2 regions of the Streptomyces sp. NPDC054847 genome follow, and region 1 is predicted to be linked to the other one. Evidence: riboswitches for the same ligand, from Rfam matches in the RefSeq annotation. Region 1 holds a riboswitch; the other holds the start of a gene.
The links. A riboswitch is a leader RNA that binds a small molecule or an ion and turns the genes downstream of it on or off. The one in region 1 is predicted to bind S-adenosylmethionine.
Positions count from the first base shown of each region.

Region 2: another riboswitch for S-adenosylmethionine. It lies ahead of thrC (threonine synthase); the one in region 1 lies ahead of ACWGH4_RS14365 (aminotransferase class V-fold PLP-dependent enzyme).

Region 1 is NZ_JBSGZJ010000110.1:14,018-17,506, reverse strand. It holds gene trpD (anthranilate phosphoribosyltransferase) at 1-878, shown strand, start outside; SAM riboswitch class IV at 954-1,071, shown strand; gene ACWGH4_RS14365 (aminotransferase class V-fold PLP-dependent enzyme) at 1,288-2,676, shown strand; partial or broken gene ACWGH4_RS14360 (glycerate kinase family protein) at 2,637-3,489, opposite strand, start outside.
Region 2 is NZ_JBSGZJ010000027.1:18,846-22,334, reverse strand. It holds gene ACWGH4_RS05635 (hypothetical protein) at 1-278, opposite strand, end outside; gene ACWGH4_RS05630 (glucosyl-3-phosphoglycerate synthase) at 317-1,285, opposite strand; SAM riboswitch class I at 1,459-1,586, shown strand; gene thrC (threonine synthase) at 1,604-2,911, shown strand; gene ACWGH4_RS05620 (MoaD/ThiS family protein) at 2,961-3,236, shown strand.

The sequences.
Region 1 (3,489 bases):
GCGAGACCGTGGAGGAGATCACCGGTCTGGTGCGGACGATGTACCGCCACGCCAATCTGATCGAGGTGCCCGGGGGATGTGTCGACATCGTCGGCACCGGCGGCGACGGCGCCAAGACCGTCAACATCTCCACCATGTCGGCGATCGTCGTCGCCGGTACGGGCGCGAAGGTGGTCAAGCACGGCAACCGCGCCGCCTCCTCCGCGAGCGGCGCCTCGGACGTCCTGGAGAAGCTCGGCGTCAATCTGGAGCTGACCCCGCAGCGGGTGGCAGAGGTCGCGGCCGAGGCGGGCATCACCTTCTGCTTCGCCGTGAAGTTCCACCCGGCGCTGCGGCACGTCGCCATGGCGCGCAAGGAGCTGGGCATCCGGACGGTCTTCAACTTCCTCGGCCCGCTCACCAACCCGGCGAAGGTCACCGCCCAGGCGACCGGCGTCGCCGATGCCCGGATGGCGCCGATCATGGCCGGGGTGCTGGCCGAACGCGGCTCGTCCGCGCTGGTCTTCCGCGGCGACGACGGCCTGGACGAACTGACGACCACCTCCACCTCCCATGTCTGGGTGGTGCGGGACGGCGCCGTGCGCGAGGAGACCTTCGACCCGCGGGACATCGGCATCGAGCTGGTCCCGGTCGAGGCGCTGCGCGGGGCGGACGCCTCGTACAACGCCGATGTGGCGCGCCGGCTGCTGGGCGGCGAGACCGGGCCCGTGCGGGACGCCGTGCTGCTCAACTCGGCGGCGGCGCTGGCGGCCCTGGAGCCGACCGACGGCACGCTGAACGAGCAGCTGGCGGCCGGTGTGGCACGGGCGGCCAGGTCGATCGACTCCGGCGCGGCGAGGGCCGCGCTGGAGCGCTGGGTCGAGGCCAGCAACGCCTAGACGGCCCCTGGGCGCGGTCCGGATGGTGGACCGCGCCCTTGCGTCCGCCGCGACGTGTGGCAGGATGCTGGCCAAGGTCATGAGTGACAGCGATTACGGCCCCGGCCCGCTGTCCGGCAACCCTCCGTCCGTGGCGGGGTGCCCCGGGTGAAGACCAGGCCGCAGGCAGCGAGGTCTGTGGCAAGCGCGGACCCCCGCGGCGTCATCGACCGCCGCGTCCCTGGGGTCCTGGTCCTCAAGGGAGCAGTCTCGTGAGCAAGCGAATGCGATAGGGCGTCTGCGCCCCTTCTTCAACACCCTCCGCACGGCGTCGCCGTGTGCCGAGGCGATCCCGTATCCGGGACCTGAAGCCGATTCGCCTTTCTCCCCCTACCTTCGGTGGGGGTACCCCCAGCTGGGAGATACCGCCATGTCCGTGTACCCGAACGCCGCCGAGACCGCTGTCGCCGACGCCGCCGACCCGTCCCTCTGCGCCCCGCTGCCGGTCCTCGGCCGGGACGTCACCGTCCCGCTCGTCACCGGCGGCGAAGTCACCTACGCGGCCCTCGACTACGCCGCGAGCGCCCCGGCGCTGCAGCGGGTGTGGGACGACGTGGCCGCGTACGCCCCGTACTACGGAAGCGTGCACCGGGGTGCCGGGTACCTGTCGCAGCTGTCCACCGACCTGTTCGAGAACAGCCGGGCCGTGGTGCACGAGTTCCTCGGCTGCCGCGACGGCGACCAGGTGGTCTTCACCCGGTCCACGACCGACTCGCTGAACCTGCTGGCCGCCGCGCTGCCCGACGGCTGCGAGGTGTTCGTCTTCGAGACCGAGCACCACGCCTCGCTGCTGCCATGGAGGAATGCCCGGGTGACGTACCTGGACGCGCCCCGCACGCCCGGTGAGGCGGTACGGACGCTGGAGCACGCGCTCGCCCACCGAGACCCCCACGGTCCGGCGCTGGTCTGCGTGACGGGTGCGTCCAACGTGACCGGTGAGCTGTGGCCGGTGCGGGAACTCGCCGCGGCGGCCCACGCGCACGGCGCCCGTATCGTGCTCGACGCGGCCCAGCTCGCGCCCCACCACCCGCTGTCCGTCCAGGAGCTGGACGTCGACTGGGTGGCCTTCTCCGGGCACAAGCTCTACGCGCCGTTCGGCTCCGGTGTGCTCGCCGGCCGGGTGGACTGGCTGCGCGAGGCGGAGCCGTACCTCGCCGGCGGCGGCGCCTCGCGCACCGTCGCACGGCGCGCCGACGGCGGGGTGGAGGTCGAGTGGCACACCACCGCCGCACGGCACGAGGCCGGCTCGCCCAACGTGATCGGCGTCTACTCGATCGCCGCCGCCTGCAAGGCGCTCACGGAGGCCGGTTTCGGCCGGCTGGTCGCCCGCGAGCAGCGCCTGATCGCCAAGGTCCGGGAAGGTCTCGCGGAGGTGCCGGAGGTCCGGGTGCTGTCGCTGTTCGGCGACGACTCCCCCCGCGTCGGTGTCCTCTCCTTCGTGGTGGACGGCTGGAACAGCTCGCACTTCGCCGCGGCGCTGTCCGCCGAGTACGGCATCGGCGTCCGTGACGGACTCTTCTGCGCCCACCCGCTGGTGCGCACCCTGCTGGGCAGCGACCCGCAGGACGTCGGCGACTGCGGCGCCCCGGAGGCCGGGCCGGGGGAGAGGTCGCTCAACGCCATCCGGGTCAGCTTCGGCGCGGGTACCCCCGACGAGCACGTGGAGAGGTTCGTGCGGGCCGTCAAGGAGCTCGTCCGCGACGGCGCGCAGTGGAAGTACCGCACAGAGGACGGGCGTTGCGTGCCCGACCGCGGCTGACTCAGGCCGCGAGCCGGGTGCCCAGCAGCACCATCCTCAGCGCGCGTTCGGCCGCGTCGGCGAGGAACTCGCCGGCCCGGTCCAGCGCTTCCGGCAGCGGAACCGGCGCCGGCACGATCGACCCGTAGGCGTCCACGCCCGCGGCCCTGACCTCGTGCACGCCGTGGCCGAGCGTCCCGGCGAGGGCCAGCACCGGCACCCCGGCGGCCCTGGCCCGGTGTGCCACCTCGGCCGGGATCTTCCCGCGTACGGTCTGGTCGTCGAGCGCCCCCTCCGCCGTGATCACCAGGTCGGCGCGGGCCAGCCTCGCGTCCAGGTCGACATGGTCGAGCAGCACGTCGAAGCGGGGCAGCAGCCGGGCGCCGAGCGCGGCCAGCCCCGCGCCGAGCCCGCCCGACGCGCCCGTGCCGGGAGCGGTCCGCAGGTCGACGGCGGCCGGCAGGGCGGCGGCGAGGTGGACGGCCCAGTGCTCCAGCGCGGCCGAGAGCTCCTCGACCTGCGCCGGGGTCGCGCCCTTTTGCGGGCCGAAGACCCTGGCCACGCCGTGCTCGCCGCACAGCACGTTGAACGGGTTGCAGGCCACCAGGATCCCGGCCGCGGAGATACGGGGGTCGAGGCCGGCGCTGTCGATCCGCGCGAGACGCGTCAACTCCCTTCCTCCCGGCCTCAGCTCGTGCCCCTGCTCGTCCAGGAGCCGTACACCGAGGGCCTGGAGTGCGCCCGCGCCGCCGTCGGAAGTGCCCGAGTCGCCGCAGCCGACCAGGATCCGCCGGGCACCCGTGTCCAGCGCGGCCCGGATCAGCTCACCCACGC
Region 2 (3,489 bases), on a different contig from region 1:
GGCGCGTCCTCGGCGTGGCCGTCCGTCCGCTGCTCGGCCGCGCCGGGAGCGGTCCGGTGCGCCGGCTGCTCACCGGGGAGCGTTCCCGGCGCCGTCGGTCCGGCAGGCACCCCCATCGCGGGGACGGCCGGTCCGAACACGGCGGCTGCGGTGACCGCCAGGGTGCCGAGGAGCCGGGTCAGCCGTTCCGTGCCGCTGGAGGGCGTCTCCTTGCGGTGCCTGCCGCGGCCGCCCGGAGATCCGGGGAACGACAGAACAAGAAATCTCATAAGTCCCATACATGGGAAATGTAGGCAAAATGACCGGTCGGTCCTGCTTATGCGGCGCGACGCGCCGCGTACTCACTGATCTCGAGCATCGGCGGGCGCTCCTCGGTGTCCACCGGGTGGGTCACCGGCACGAAGCCGTTCCCCACGCGCTCGAACTGCGTGATCGACGGGCGCACCAAATGCGGGCGGGCGAGCCTCAGTTGGGCGGTGCGGTAGATCGTCGCGGCCATTCTGCCGAGAGCCTGACCGTCCTGGTGGCGGTGCTTGCGGGTGCCGACGTCGACCTGGGCCAGCGCGTCCAGGCCCACCAGGTTCAGTGAGTCGACGAGCAGGCCGAGCTCGACGCCGTATCCGACGGGGAAGGGCAGCCGCTCCAGCAGCGAGCGCCGTGCCGCGTACTCGCCGCCCAGCGGCTGCACGAACCCGGCGAGCTGCGGCCAGTGCAGGTTCAGCAGCGGCCTGGCCATCAGCTCGGTCACCCGCCCGCCCTGGGCCGGGGTGCCGTCCGGGCCGGGTGCGGCGCCCCCGCCCAGCGGACGGTCGTACATGGCCTTGACGAACTGGACGTCGGGCTCGGTCAGCAGCGGGCCGACGATGCCGGAGACGAAGTCCGCGGAGAAGTCCCGCAGGTCCGCGTCGCAGAAGCAGACGATGTCACCGCCCGTCGCCATCAGCGACCGCCACAGCACCTCGCCCTTGCCGGCCACCGCGGGCAGGCCGGGCAGTATCGCGTCCCGGTGCACCACCCGGGCGCCGGCGGCCGCGGCCACCTCCGACGTGCGGTCGGTCGAGGCCGAGTCGATGACGACCAGCTCGTCGACGAGCGGGGTGTTCTCCATCAGCTCCCGGCGGATGATCGTGACGATCTCTCCGACGGTCGCCTCCTCGTTCAGCGCGGGGAGCACGACACTGACGGTCGTGCCCTGCCTCGCCTTGGCGGCCATCAGCCTCTCGAGGGAGCGATCGGACGCGGACCAGGAGCGCCGGCTCAGCCAGCGGGCCACCTCATCGAGCACTTCGCGTCTCCCTTGACAGTCGATCGACAGTCGGTCGTGTGATCCATCTCGCGGGTCGGACGACTATCTCAAGCGTCCGGGGCTTCGGTTACAGTCTTGAGCAACGCGAAGGACCCTCGCATCTCGGGGGGTCCCTGCACACAAACGCCCGGACCGCACGTCCGGAGCCATACCGCTCATCCAGAGGGGCAGAGGGAACGGCCCGTTGAAGCCCCGGCAACCCTCCCGCCGACCGCGAGGTCACGGTGGGGAAGGTGCCAATTCCGTCTCGTGGCGAAGTGCGTCACGAGGAAGATGAGGAGAAAGGGCCTCGCCATCATGGCTGCGCAGACCGTCGCAAGCACCAGCACCTCCGCCACCTCGTCCACGTCCGTGGACCTCGGCCCCGCCGCCGCACTTTCGTGCCGCGAGTGCGGACAGCGTTTCGAACTCGGACCCATCTTCGCCTGCGCCGAGTGTTTCGGGCCGCTCGAAGTCGCCTACGACCTGCCGAGCGGCAGCCCCGAAGAGCTCCGGAAGCAGATCGAGGCGGGCCCGGCCAACATCTGGCGTTACGCCCCGCTGCTGCCCGTCCCGGCCGACGTGGCCGACAAGCCGAACCTGAACCCGGGCTGGACCAAGCTGGTCAAGGCCGACAACCTCGCCCGCGAACTGGGCGTCACCGGCGGTCTGTTCGTCAAGGACGACTCCGGCAACCCGACGCACTCCTTCAAGGACCGGGTCGTCGCCCAGGCCCTCGAGGCCGCCCGTGCCTTCGGCTTCACCACCCTGTCCTGCTCCTCCACCGGCAACCTCGCGGGCGCGGTCGGCGCCGCCGCCGCGCGGGCCGGCTTCCGCTCCTGCGTGTTCATCCCGCACGACCTCGAGCAGGGCAAGGTCGTCATGGCCGCGGTGTACGGCGGCGAGCTCGTCGGCATCGAGGGCAACTACGACGACGTGAACCGCTTCTGCTCCGAGCTCATCGGCGACCCGCTGGGCGAGGGCTGGGGCTTCGTCAACGTCAACCTCCGCCCGTACTACGCGGAGGGCTCCAAGACCCTCGCGTACGAGATCTGCGAGCAGCTCGGCTGGCGGCTGCCGGACCAGCTGGTCGTCCCGATCGCCTCCGGCTCCCAGCTCACGAAGATCGACAAGGGTCTTCAGGAGCTGATCAAGCTCGGGCTCGTCGAGGACAAGCCGTACAAGATCTTCGGCGCCCAGGCCGAGGGCTGTTCGCCGGTGTCGACCGCCTTCAAGGCCGGCCACGACGTCGTGCGGCCCCAGAAGCCGAACACCATCGCCAAGTCCCTCGCCATCGGCAACCCGGCCGACGGCCCGTACGTGCTGGACATCGCGCGCCGCACGGGCGGGGCCGTCGAGGACGTCAACGACGAGCAGGTCGTCGACGCGATCAAGCTGCTGGCCCGCACCGAGGGCATCTTCGCCGAGACGGCCGGTGGCGTGACGGTGGGTGTGACGAAGAAGCTGATCGAGGCGGGCCTGCTCGACCCGGCGCTCACCACCGTCGTGCTCAACACCGGCGACGGTCTCAAGACCCTCGACGCCGTCGCGGAGACCTCCCAGGCGACCGCCGTCATCCGCCCGAGCCTGGACGCGTTCCGCGACGCGGGCCTGGCCGCCCACTGAGAACCTTGCTCCGCACTGCCACGCCGTACTCCGCCGAGAGGTGACGAACATGAGCGTCAACGTCCGCATCCCCACCATCCTCCGTACGTACACGGGCGGCCGGGCCGAGGTCCCGGCGGAGGGCACGACCCTCGCCGAGGTCATCGCGGACCTGGAGAAGAACCACACGGGCATCGCCGCCCGCGTCCTGGACGACCAGGGCAAGCTGCGCCGGTTCGTCAACGTGTACGTGAACGACGACGACGTCCGCTTCGAGCAGGGCCTGGAGACGGCCACGCCGGACGGTGCGGGCGTGTCGATCATTCCCGCCGTCGCCGGCGGCTGACGGATTCAGGGGGAGCGGCCGCTGAGCTCTCCCCAGAGATTTACCCGCAGTTACTGAAATTGCCCCCTCCGCGAGAGAAGCGGAGGGGGCAATTCTGCATGGTTGAGCGCGGTAGAGTTTGGGAAGCCCCCTTCGCCGGCCGCTCGAGAATGCCTTCAACTTCCGCAAGAATGCGGCCGAACCATGCGATCGAATTGCCACTTAGGCGTTATTTGCCGGGCCCGACTTGCCCCGGAATTCCATGAATTGACAC